3 regions of the Paenibacillus sp. Lou8.1 genome follow, and region 2 is predicted to be linked to each of the others. Evidence: riboswitches for the same ligand, from Rfam matches in the RefSeq annotation. Region 2 holds a riboswitch; each other region holds the start of a gene.
What was found. Region 2 has a riboswitch for cobalamin ahead of cobJ (precorrin-3B C(17)-methyltransferase). Riboswitches for the same ligand answer to the same signal wherever they lie in the genome.
Positions count from the first base shown of each region.

Region 1: it holds a riboswitch for cobalamin, as region 2 does, so the genes downstream of both, NLX78_RS20880 (ABC transporter substrate-binding protein) here and cobJ (precorrin-3B C(17)-methyltransferase) in region 2, are expected to answer to the same signal.
Region 3: it holds a riboswitch for cobalamin, as region 2 does, so the genes downstream of both, NLX78_RS05730 (ABC transporter substrate-binding protein) here and cobJ (precorrin-3B C(17)-methyltransferase) in region 2, are expected to answer to the same signal.

Region 1 is NZ_JANAVN010000015.1:159,883-164,141, reverse strand. It holds gene cbiB (adenosylcobinamide-phosphate synthase CbiB) at 1-695, shown strand, start outside; gene NLX78_RS20885 (histidine phosphatase family protein) at 740-1,498, shown strand; cobalamin riboswitch at 1,621-1,814, shown strand; gene NLX78_RS20880 (ABC transporter substrate-binding protein) at 2,023-3,030, shown strand; gene NLX78_RS20875 (FecCD family ABC transporter permease) at 3,027-4,073, shown strand; gene NLX78_RS20870 (ABC transporter ATP-binding protein) at 4,070-4,259, shown strand, end outside.
Region 2 is NZ_JANAVN010000007.1:257,040-261,298, forward strand. It holds gene cobJ (precorrin-3B C(17)-methyltransferase) at 70-1,869, opposite strand; cobalamin riboswitch at 2,180-2,365, opposite strand; gene NLX78_RS12505 (LOG family protein) at 2,423-2,977, opposite strand; gene NLX78_RS12510 (uroporphyrinogen-III synthase) at 3,196-4,047, opposite strand; gene NLX78_RS12515 (GerAB/ArcD/ProY family transporter) at 4,149-4,259, opposite strand, start outside.
Region 3 is NZ_JANAVN010000003.1:187,222-191,480, forward strand. It holds gene NLX78_RS05725 (hypothetical protein) at 1-669, opposite strand, end outside; cobalamin riboswitch at 1,754-1,957, shown strand; gene NLX78_RS05730 (ABC transporter substrate-binding protein) at 2,175-3,755, shown strand; gene nikB (nickel ABC transporter permease) at 3,771-4,259, shown strand, end outside.

The DNA.
Region 1 (4,259 bases), on a different contig from region 2:
TTGCGACCACGATTGCTTCCAAAGGACTAAAGGATGCAGGAATGGCCGTATACCGAGCGTTGCAGGCGGATGATCTGGCAGCGGCACGGCGGGAGCTGGGCATGATTGTCGGGCGGGATACGCAACAGCTTGATGAGCCTGAGATTGTACGTGGTACGGTTGAAACGGTCGCTGAAAATATCGTGGACGCGATTATTTCCCCGCTTTTTTATGCCCTGATCGGAGGAGCACCCTTGGCGCTGGCTTATCGTGCTGTGAATACGCTCGATTCCATGGTTGGCTATAAAAATGAAAAGTATCTGCATTTAGGCTGGGCTTCAGCACGTCTAGATGATGTGGCTAACTACATTCCGGCACGCCTGACAGCGGCAATGCTTGTCGTAGCGGCGTGGATGTACAAGCGAGATGCTGCTAGAAGCTGGCGCACAGTCAAGCGAGACGCTCGTCTGCACCCAAGCCCGAACAGTGGCTTCCCGGAATCAGCTGTTGCTGGAGCACTGGGGATTCGTCTTGGAGGCTATAATGTGTATCATGGCGTACGCTCTTTTCGTGCATACATGGGCGATTGGATACGACCGCTAGAGTCGAAAGATATACGGCATACAATCCAGCTGATGTTCGCCGTGTCCAGTATGTTCGTAGGATTGTGTTTGTTAGGAGCCGCAGGTTGTTTTGCCTTGGGATGGGTGCGGTGAGGGTGAGGCGTGACACACTGAATAATGATCGAGCAGGAAGTGACATGATCTTGAAGCAAGATATAGCAGCAAAAAGGACGGTAGAATACGTACAAAGTCCGAACTCACAGGAGGATAAGGTGCCATATGATGCTAAAGAAGATCTGCATTGGGACATGGAACTCGTGTTAGTTCGTCACGGCACAACCTTATGGAATAAGGAACGTCGATATATGGGACACTCCGACTTAGGTTTGCTACCAGGAGCAGAACAGGAATTAAAGCCTTTGCAAGAAGAATTGCAGGGGCAGTCCTTTGCTCGAATCTATTGCAGCGATTTAATGCGATGTCGCCAGACCTTGCAGATCATTGTGCCGGAGTCAGAATTGACGTCTGGAGGTTCCCTATCTACTATGTCTCCTATGATGGAACCACGTCTGCGAGAGCTTCATTTTGGCGAGTGGGATGGAAAAACGTATGACATGCTCAAGGATGTGTCGTTGTATCGCGCTTGGATTGATGAGCCGCAACGGATAACCCCTCCTGGAGGAGAGTCTTGGACAGATTTTGTGAATCGTTTGCGGAAATTTCTTGACTCTCTGTATGAATGGCGTGTTGCTATGGAAGTTCAACCCATGGATTTGACTGCTGCGCCGCCCTCTGTTTTGGTCGTTACGCATGGTGGCGTAATTCGTCAGTTAGCTTGCATGCTGATACCGGGCCATGATTTTTGGAGTCTGAATCCGAAGCCGGGAGAAGCATTTAGGATTCAATTGAGGCTGGCAGGACCGCACAATTACATAGCGGAAATGCTCCCTCATTAGGTTAGACACCAGCGGGTAAAGAGGCTGTTTGGGTTGTAAGCCGCCTCATTTTAACCTATAATCATCAAGTAAAAGAACGGCTTGACTACCACTACATCAAATATCCAGCAGACGAGGTCGGCGCAGTGTGATGAAACTATGGTTTCCCTTGCCTGCGCTGTTAAAAGGGAAGTCGGTGTAAGTCCGGCGCGGTCCCGCCACTGTAAATGGAAACATGCCGGTTAGTCCTGCTTTATGTGCTACTAAGCATATGAAGGAATTTCAGGACATGCATCTTACCATAAGTCAGGATACCTGCCCGTCCGCCTGTCACCATAATCCTTCGAGGAAAGGATGACGTGTTCGCAGTGACTGTCCGTGCGGAAAGAAGCTGCCGCCTGCGCACAATCTGCGCTAACGTGACCCCTGTGTCCTAATATGAGGATGCGGGGTTTTTTTGATAGGAAAAGAAGGCTGGATTTAGAAGATATCTGATGATGCTCAAGTAACGCTCTTAACGATTTTTTTATGAAGGGGTGCAAATCATGGCAGGAAAAAAAATAAAGGTTTGGACAACAGGTCTATTGGTTCTGATTTTGGCAGTTGTGCTGAGTGCATGTGGCTCTAATGGAAAAAATGCTGAAAATAAAGAGAATCAGACTTCTGCACAGCAGCCAGGAAAGACCGTAACCGCACAAGAGCCTCCGGGCAAAACAGTTTACCCACTCACAGTTAAGGATGCAACAGGACAGGAATTTACATTCAAAAAAGCGCCGGATAAAATCGTTTCCGTCTCCCCGGCAGAAACCGAGGCGCTGTTCGCCATCGGGCTGGATAAGGAAATAGTTGGCGTCTCCGACTACTCTGATTACCCGGCAGCAGCTACGAAAAAGCCTAAAGTGGGCGGTATTATGAAACCGAACGAAGAGGCGATCATTGCTGCTAACCCGGAAGTCGTTTTTGCAGGGATATCACTTAGTGAACAGGCTACGACCAAGCTGCGCGACATGGGAATTATGATTTTTAAAACGGAACCGAAGACAGTTGAAGATGTCATAGCTAACATCGAATTGTATGGAAAAATCACCGATCATCAGAAAGATGCGAGAGCGGTGACTGACAAGATGAGGGCAGATGTAGCGGAAGTGAAAGAAGGAGTTAAAAATATCGGTAAAGGGCAGAAGCTGCGGGTATACGTCGAGTTTTCACCAGGCTGGACAGTTGGTAAAGGCGAGTTTATGGACGAGCTGATTACGTTGGCGGGCGGCGAAAATGTAGGTGCCACGCAGAAGGGGTGGTACCAAATTAGTGAAGAAAATATTATTGCTGCGAACCCTGACGTGATTTTGTACAGCAAAAGTGTCAAGGACGACAAAACTGGCCAGACGCTCGGCGAAATCATTAAAGCTCGCAGTGGATGGGATCAAATATCGGCTGTTCGCCATAACCGGGTGTTTGCCGTGGATGATAATTTGATCAGTCGTCCGGGTCCACGCGTAACGGAAGGTCTCAAGGAAGTGGCCAAGGGCGTGTATCCTGAAATTTTCAAATGAACCGTAAACTGATCGGCTTTGGAGGGACAGGTCTTGTCCTGCTGTTGCTGACGCTGCTGCTCTGTCTTGGCATCGGCTCGGCCAAGCTTCCGGTCAGCCAGATCACGGGCATTCTGGTTAACCACCTTCCGTGGTTAGGCGATACGTTTACACCGGATTGGAATACATCCTCAGAGCAGATTATTTTGAAGGTCAGATTGCCACGAGTGTTACTGGGAATGTTGGTAGGAGCAGCGCTGGCGCTGGCGGGAGCCGGATTTCAGGGTGTGCTGCGTAATCCTTTGGCTGATCCGTATACACTGGGGGTATCCTCGGGGGCTTCGGTAGGAGCGGCAGTACTGATCTATTGGGGCCTTCAATTTTCATTTGTTGGCATATGGACGCTGCCGCTAGTGGCATTTACGACCGGAATGCTGACGCTGTGGATGGTGCTAACGTTGGCACGGGAAGGTGGAAAAATTCCGACACAAAGTCTCATTTTGTCGGGTGTGGTGATGCAATCCTTTCTAGGAGCAGTTGTTTCCTTTCTGACAGCCATGTCGAAGGAGACGGTCAATGAAATATTGTACTGGACGATGGGAAGTCTTAGTCTGCGCGGTTGGTCATATACAGGAATCCTTTTACCTTATGTGGTCATAGGACTGGTATTTCTATGGAACCGGGCACGTGTGCTGAATATTTTGGCTTTGGGTGAACGTCAGGCGGCTCACATGGGAGTTCATGTAGATGCGACGAAGCTATCTGTCCTGATCATTTCCACGCTGCTGACAGCTGCCGCTGTCTCGGTATGTGGAGTGATTGGCTTTGTGGGACTTGTTGTACCGCATATCATTCGTCTGGTGACAGGTCCTGATTACCGGATGATTGTTCCATTATCTGCGCTCGGTGGAGCCATTTTTATGGCTTGGGCGGATACGGCGGCTCGCACGTTGTTATCCCCCACGGAAATTCCTCTGGGCGTGATGACGGCCTTTGTTGGGGCACCGTTCTTCGCATATCTCCTGTATCGGAACAAGAAGCTGCGCAGGGGGGAACTGCTGTGACAGAACAAAGTGAATCACAGAAAGTGCGTGATCGGGCATTAGAGGTAGCGGGTCTGACACGTGCCTATGGAGAATTCCATGCGTTAAAGAATATAAGCTGGAGCGTCGACGAAGGAACTTGGTGGGGGATTATTGGTCCGAACGGCAGTGGAAAATCGACCTTGCTGCATCTGCTTTCGGGTGTAG
Region 2 (4,259 bases):
TAGGGATAGCCTGCATGACGCCCTATTTTATATATATGCTTGTATCCAGTTCATCAGGCCTTCAGTCCATTAATCACCACAAACCGCATTCACTTCTACCGTTGCTGGTGCATCTTCATGCCGGAAACCCGCAACGACACCTACACGTTTAAAAAATTTATGAAAACGCTCATTCGGATGCCCTTTTTCCTTATATTCAGCGATGACGTTCTCCACAATGTCAGTAATTTGATCACCCGGAATCCCTTCCGCTACGGGCTGAGCGGCATGAGCATTGCGACCGAATTTTTTGCCACCAAGGAAGAGGTCGTATCCTCCCTTGCGATAGACGATGCCGATATCCTCCAGCACCGCTCCATAGCAGGCCATACCGCATCCGTTCAAAGCAATGCTCGTTTCCTTGGGTGCCTGTAATCCGCCAAGTACAACCTGTAGATGCTCAGCCACAGGCACAGCGTCATCCTTCTCCATATTGCAGAAGTCGCACGCCTTCACCTTAAACACATCGCCAATCGGCATGACAATGAATCGTTCATCCCGCAGCCGTCCGACCAGTTCCTCGGGGTCTGCACACGGCACGCGCAGCACAATCTGATGATCTGGCGTGTATTCCAGTTCGCCATCATCACCCGCTACCTCGGCGAGCAGCGCCATCTGGCGAGCGGTGAACTTCTTGTTTCCCACCCCCGGGGAAACGCCCACCTCAAATAGCGCAGGCTTGCCAAAGCCGCCTGTCGCCATCCCGGCCGGGGCCCCCGCTCCGGCCACCGCTGCCGTTCCGGCGGTGCTCTCGGCGGTAGGCGCTTGCCCGCTCCAGCGAGCGTTGGCTGCGCCAGGCAGCTTGCCGCCAACAGCGAGGCGGCTTAGTGCCTCTGCCGCCAGCGATGCCGGGGTTGCTGCGCCGGTTTGCACAGCGGTCGTTGCCTGCACGGCAGCCATCGCTTGCGGGCGTGCCTGCGTCGCAACCGCAGCGCCGCTCGCGGAGGGTCCAGCGGGCGTAGTCGGGGCTGCGCCTGCCTGCGGTGCAGCCTCTTGTGCGCCCAGCGACCACGGCTCCGCTTCCGTGCGGAGCCGCTGATGTGGCTTGAGCGCTTGCTCGGTCGCATCCAGCGTGTATTTGCGCTGATATCCGCGCGGAGTCACGATCAAGCCGTCATACACCGTTGTCGAGGAATTGCCGATGATTACAGTCGTCAGCATCCCGATGTCATGATTCAGCATATCTTCCAGCGTAGTTACAATAACTTGCTGACGTTCACGATAAGCACTTTTCACCAACCCAACTGGAGTTTGCGGATCGCGGTAACGCAGCAAAATGGACTGCGTCTCCACAATCTGGCGGGTACGCCGACCACTGCGCGGGTTGTATAATGCAATCACAAAATCGGCCGAAGCCGCTGCTTCTACACGCTTCACAATCGTTTCCCAGGGGGTCAGATGATCACTCAGACTGATCGTGCAAGCATCATGCATCACTGGCGCCCCCAACAGTGAAGCACAGGACTGAATAGCCGAGATCCCTGGCACGACTTCTACCTCAACCCCGTCCTCGCGTCGCCAGCCTTTTTGCATCAGCACTTCGTACACCAGCCCTGCCATACCATAGACTCCTGCATCTCCACTGGAAATGACAGCTACCTTCTTGCCCATCTCTGCTTGGCGAACCGCCTCCTGCGCACGGCTCACTTCCTCTGTCATCCCTGTGCGTACAATCTCCTGTCCGTTCAACAACGGACGGATCAAATCAACGTAGGTATTGTAGCCGATAATGACCTCACTTTCGGCCAGCGCATCCAGCGCCCGTTTTGTGATATGTTCCATATCTCCTGGTCCAAATCCAATCACCAGCAATTTTCCTAATGGGCTCATCGTGCTCCTCCTATTCACCCTTTTCAGGGTAGCTATCCTATCTATTTCAATGATTTATGGACATCCTGTAACTCAAAAAACCCCATCCTACCCGGATGGGGTTTCTATGTACGTATCTCTCATCAGACGAACAAACAGCGTAAGAAGACACTATTTGTCTTCCTCCAGCCTGCCGTTGTTTTCCACCTGTCTGTTTACGCTTCAAACGCTGCTGCACGTTCATATCCACGCAAACCTCTAACCAACATGGAAAAAGCAACGTGTGCCTGATTTCCTGATTTCGTACACCCATCCTCTCCGCGAAGGTTAACGGTGCATACAGATCAAGGTAGGTCTCCTGGCTTGGCATCAACAGATTCTTTCGTCTTCCCCGTTTTTCACGAGTGACCATTTAAAAAAATCCTCTTCCTTACAGTGGCGGGACCGCTCGGGATTTGCACCCGATTCCCTGTTACCCTTTGCTCAACCGCAAAGGCACCTTGTCTGTCCGCTATTTGATTATGGGTCTTATCATAACCTTGCCTCAATCAGTTGTGCAAGCACGAAAAACGCTTTATTTCAAGTTCTCTGCTTTATTTTTTAACATATGTAGCAATTCGTCCGGGTCGGCAGAGATGCTTAGTAGCGCTGGATGCTCAGACCCAGTAAACCCTTCTTGCACGCTATGACGCACCATTTCTACTAATGGGTCAAAATATCCATTCACATTCAGCAGCCCAATCGGCTTGCGATGAATGCCGATTTGCGCCCAGCACAATACCTCGAACAGCTCTTCAAAGGTTCCCAAGCCACCCGGAAGGGCAATAAACGCATCGGCCATCTCGCTCATTGCCGCTTTACGCTCATGCATGCTTGCTACCTCAATAAATTCGGTAACTCCCCGATGAATGATCTCTGCATCAAATAACAGGGTGGGCATAATGCCAGTGACCTGACCGTCACCCGCCAGCATTCCATCCGCCACCTCTCCCATCAGCCCCCTACTGGAGCCACCGTAGATCAGACGGATATGATGGCGAGCCATGGCTTCTCCCAGCTTGCCTGCCGCTTCAACATATACCGATGAATGTCCAGGTCTGGACCCGGCAAATACACAAATAGAATTCATTAACGTCTCAGCTCCTGTCCTAAGTATCATGCATCGAAACTTATTCATTATATTAGCTAAATATTTTCGCCATAACAAAAATCTTTGTCGATGCATGTCCAACAAAAAAAAAGATAAAGACCTCGTAGGCCCTTATCTTTATTTTACGCTTTATCCAAAAATATAAGTTCATTTTTAGCATACTATATTTATAATTTCTATCTCATTTCCATCTCATTTCAATGACCATTCACGATCTTCAGACCACAGCCATGTACCGAATCGTTATGTTCAAAATATTTGCCCAGCTCCACCATCATCGCGCCCATGCGTTCTTCGGTTGGAAACACGACTCGATCAATCCCTTCTTCCACAATGGACTGTGCAGTCACCTTCCCTACTGATACAGCAATCACATCCTCACGGAAAGCTTCCAGTAAATCCTCGATTCGATTTTGCTCTCTCGCATATTGGGCTAAAAATCGAATTTGCGGACCACTCGTGAACGTAACAGCATCAACATTACGATGGATAACATCCTCCAGTAACGCCTGCAATTTTGCTTCCTCAGGTGGGATATGCTTATAAGGAAGTACCTGGCGGGTTACTGCCCCCTGCTCGTCCAGCCACTTTACCAACCGTGGGGCTGGATCGCCATGCAGTTGCAACAATACTTCTTTTCCCTTCAGATCGTATGGGGCGAAAGCTCCTGTCAATCCGATCAAACTTCCGTCCTCGTCTCGTACTGCTGGCGTAAAGCCACGCTTTTTGAGTCCATTGACCGTCTTGTAGCCCCGCGCTGCAATGTTGGAAGATTGCAGCAACTCCATAATCTGCTCAGCCACGCCCATATCCTCTGCCATATCGAACAGGGCATCCAGCCCCATACCTGTCGTGAAGATGTACCAGTCCGGAGGGTGCTTCACCCACGATACAACAGCGTTGCGCAGCTCGATATCATCCAGAAAAACGGTACCCTGGGCCGGGCGCTGTACTGGCTCCCCCCCCATCTTCACAACTAGCAGCGCCATTTCTTCTGCTTTACGGGGACCAGCAAGAGCGACTCTCTTGCCTGCCATGCGTTGTGCCATTCTGTTGCCTCCCTTGTAGATGTCGTATTTCTTTCTACCAAGTATACAATCAGAGGGGTAAAAGACAAATAAGAATTACTTTTCCGATGAATACAGTAATCTTATAAGTGGCCGTGTTCTGTTCTGCCTCCATGCTGGCTTTCTTTCTGACTACTACTATCCCGCTCTCCGTTAGATGCCCTATCATCTCCGCCTTTCCCTTTAGATTTGGG
Region 3 (4,259 bases), on a different contig from region 2:
GGACTGTTTCTTGGTTGCGATGTCTCTTTGTTTATCTCGTCCATTTTCGGAAAATTGGGAAATGTACGTTGCGCTTTTGCTAGAGTTGTAAGATACAGACCAAGTATTCATATCCTGATTTTCATCATGTAAGAACTGCATTGTATGAGTCGATTTATTGTAGAAAATCGTTTTAAGTGTACGTTCTCCTTTTTTGACCGCAGCTAGAACAAGTGGACCTTCTGGAGTAGTTGGCACTATACGATTAATGGCAAATAAATTATCGGATAATTGTTCAGTTTTTTTTGAATTTAAGTCGTACGAAAATAGTTGGTCTCCCTTATCATCCACATCGGCAGAGTAATAAATTTTGTGATCAGGTAAGGACACCACGGAAAGTGGGTATTGAGAGGTATAAGGAACATCGGCCAGTTTGGTCATTTTTTTACTGCTTAAGTCATACGTCATGACCCGCATAACCATACCTTTATCTGTATTTTTCCCATTCATATATTCTGTATAAGTCATAGATAGGTATTGGCCTTGTTCTGAAGGAATTGTTTTTTTGCTTGATTGAACTTCTTTTGATGGGATTGACTGCGTTGATGGAGAAGAAGATGGTGAGCAGGCAGACAATAGAGTTGGAACGAGCAAGAAAACTATAATGAAGCGAAAGCTGCTTGTTTTCAAAAGGAAACATCCTTTCTAAGATGAAGAATTTAATAAATCGATTAATAAAATACGGAAAAGGATAGGGTGTAGGCCCCATCCTTGTTCCAGCATGAAGATATTAGAACGTATAAAAATATCTTCCCGAAAATGAGAGAGACGAACTCCATGTTAAGCCTAAATCCTGTACACCTGTTTTCCAAATATCAATAACAGCATCTGGCAGGCTTCCATTATCGGCTTTATAAAAAGTATAAGCGACATCATTGTCAGTGTTTCTTACAGAGATTTTAGTATTAAACTTCGGATTATCAATAGCTCCTTTTGTTGCGCAATCGCCTCTTTGTAGTGAATTGGAATTTTCACCTGTAGAGTCCGTAAAGTTTGTCCCTCTTCCTGTGCCTTGAACCTCACCGCTCGAAGTTCCGGTGATGACAATTTCATTATTATGTGCTCCGTATGTATAAGTCTCAGGTGCTTTGCGTGTTCCGCGTGGTTCCCCAAATGAATACTAGGAGCTTGATAATCTACTAGAAGAATTTGCTAGAGTGGTAGGAAGGGGCATGGTATAATCTAAATTATGGATTTTGAATAGTGGTGGATGTTTTCGGACCACGGTGCAGCTTCCCGAAAGGGGGTGAAGCCGATGGTCACACTTGTATCGTGCTACGATGTGTTGCGTTGGATGGTTACGTTACTAAGCCTGGTGTTTAGTATTCGTAAACTTTATCGCTGGCTGCGTCGGAAATTTCGGAACAAGCGAAAACCCACCGCGTAATTAGGTTAGGCGCCTAACGGTGGGTTTAGCTAAGTATTTAGCGCGCCGTGGTGGTGATCCACAGCCTTTCAAGTCCTAAGAGTCTTTGCCGTTGGCGCGGCGAAGACTCTTTTTAGTATACGGACACGAAGGTTATCTCTATACCTAATTTTAGCACGTTCATTTCGTGCACGCAATGAATAGCCATTACCTTCATTCTCGCCATATTGTTCAAATTTAAATTATTGTGCAGCATTTATTGACAAGCCTGTGACAACAAAATAAGATCGTAATGGAAAGAAATAAAGGAAGAAAACAGGTGTGAGCCGGACGACTCTATGTACGGGGTTTTGTTGAGACCATGTGGATAGTTGTTGAGCGTGTTCACTTAAAAGGGAAGTTCGGTTGATTCCGACACGGGCCCGCCACTGTATACAGGCATCAGCAGGATACTGCTGGAGCTTTCAGAACAGCCACTGGAACTGTGAAGAACCGGGAAGGCCTGAAAGATACGCTTGGAGTCAGGAGACCTGCCTGTTTTGACATCACTGTCAGACCCACGGGATGCTGGGGAGGTGGTTAGGCGTGCTGCATACGGAATGTCTGAAACCGATCTGATCCCTTCTATGTTTTTGGAGTTGGCTTCGAGGTGTGTTTTGACATTTTATAATGAAAGCATTTCTGACTGCTGATCAAGTGGTCCGGAATGCTTTTTTCGCGTTTTGCGTTAGGTTTATATGATTTTACAAGATAGAGGGGGATTCATCGAATGATTAGCAATCGTAGCAGGCGCTCATGGTTGATATGTACAGGGGTGATGCTGTTACTGGCAGTTATGGCTCTTTCGGGATGTACTAGCAATAAGACGTCGAATAGCTCCGGCAAAGATGAGAACGCGTCAGCACAACAAACAGCGACAGGTAAAAAGCTGGTAATGGCGTATACATGGAAACCGTCAGGTGTTGACCCGCACGGAGATAATAGCTGGGATGTGATGCGATCCGGTGCAGGTGAGACACTGGTACGTTTGAATGAAAAGCTGGAGCCTGTGGCTTGGCTGGCAAAGGAGTGGAAGCAGGATAGTCCTACAGTTTGGACGTTCAGCTTGCAGGATAAAGTCACTTTTCATAATGGAAAGAGTATGGATGCAGCAAGTGTAAAAGCATCTTTGCTACGCTCTATCGAGAAAAGCCATCTGGCGAAGGATTTACTGAATGTGAAGTCCATTGATGTAAGCGGCCCGCTGGCCTTAAAGATCACGACAAACCAGCCGAATGCGGCGTTGGTGTCCAATCTAGCTGATCCATCGACGATTGTACTGGATGTGGCATCGATGAAAGATGAGCAGAGCTACCCAGCGATGACAGGCGCCTTTAAAATCAAAGCGTTCAACAAGGACCAATCCTTGATCGTAGAGCGTTATGACGGATATTGGGGCGAGAAGGCACGATTGGCTGAAGCGACGATGAAGTTCATTACGGACGGGAATTCGCGCCTGATGGCGCTGCAATCCGGCGAGGTGGACGTAGCGACGGATATTCCGGTTGATAACGCAGAGGTACTGAAAAAGAACGACAAGCTACAAGTGCTGTCGGCTCCCTCCTTGCGCACCCATATGCTCGTGTACAATATGGAATCCCCAGTATTCAAGGATGCGGCGAACCGTAAGGTGGTAGACAGCCTGATTCCACGCACATCGATTGTGAGCGCCGTCATGAGGGGCTTCGGTACGGAAGCAAGCAGTCCGTTCCCGAGCATTCTTCCCTTCGGTAAAGTTGAGCGTAAAGCGCTGGACGGAACGGCGGATCAGCTGTTAACGAAGGATGGCTGGCAGAAGGATGCCCAAGGGACATGGACTAAGCAAGGCAAGCCGTTCGAGGTTACGCTGCTGACTTTTCCTCAGCGTCCGGAGCTCTCTGTTATGGCTGAGGTCATCCAAAGCCAATTGCTGAAAGAGGGAATCCAGGTCAAGATTCGCAAGGTGGAAAATATCGACGAGGCGTTGACCAAAAACGATTGGGATTTTGCTATGTACAGTATGCTTACTGCTCATACAGGAGAGCCACAATATTTTATGGACATGTTTTATTCTTCGAAAAGTGAAGCCAATGTAAGCCGTTATAGTTCCAAACCGCTGGAGAGTATTCTTAACAGCTTGAAGCTGGCGAAGGATACAGCGCAGCGTAATGCTGTGACACTACAAGCGCTGGATATCATCAATACGAATTTGCCACAGTCGTTCATTGTGCATCCTGACAATGTGTTCGGTGTGAAAAAAGGGGTAGAGGGTTTTACACCCCATCCGATCGAGTATTACTACATTACAGCGCAATCCGATATTGCGGAATAACGAGCGGCGTATCCTATGATTCGTTTTATACTGAAACGTGTGGCGCAGCTGCTCATCATTGTATTCGTTGTATCCACGCTGACTTTTGTATTGATGCGGCTGGCTCCTGGAGACCCTGCTACCATTTTGCTCACCGCGCATAATGTTCCTGCCTCTGAGGAGGCGTTGACGACGCTACGGCAGGAACTGGGCTTAAACGAACCGCTTCATATTCAATATGTGAACTGGCTGCGGGATGTGTTCACAGGGCATTGGGGCACCTCGTATGTATCCAAGGAATCCGTGCTAGCCGAACTGTGGAACAGACTGCCTGCTACTGTGGAGCTAGCTGCTGCGGGCTTTGCCGTCATGACGGTGCTTACGCTGGGGTTGGGGCTGGCTGCCTCGCTAAAAATTAGCGGCCCATTGGATCGTCTGGGCAGGCTGTTCGCCCTGCTGGGATCGTCGATCCCCTCTTTTTGGCTTGGGTTTCTGTTGATCTATCTATTCTCCGTTCGCTTGGGC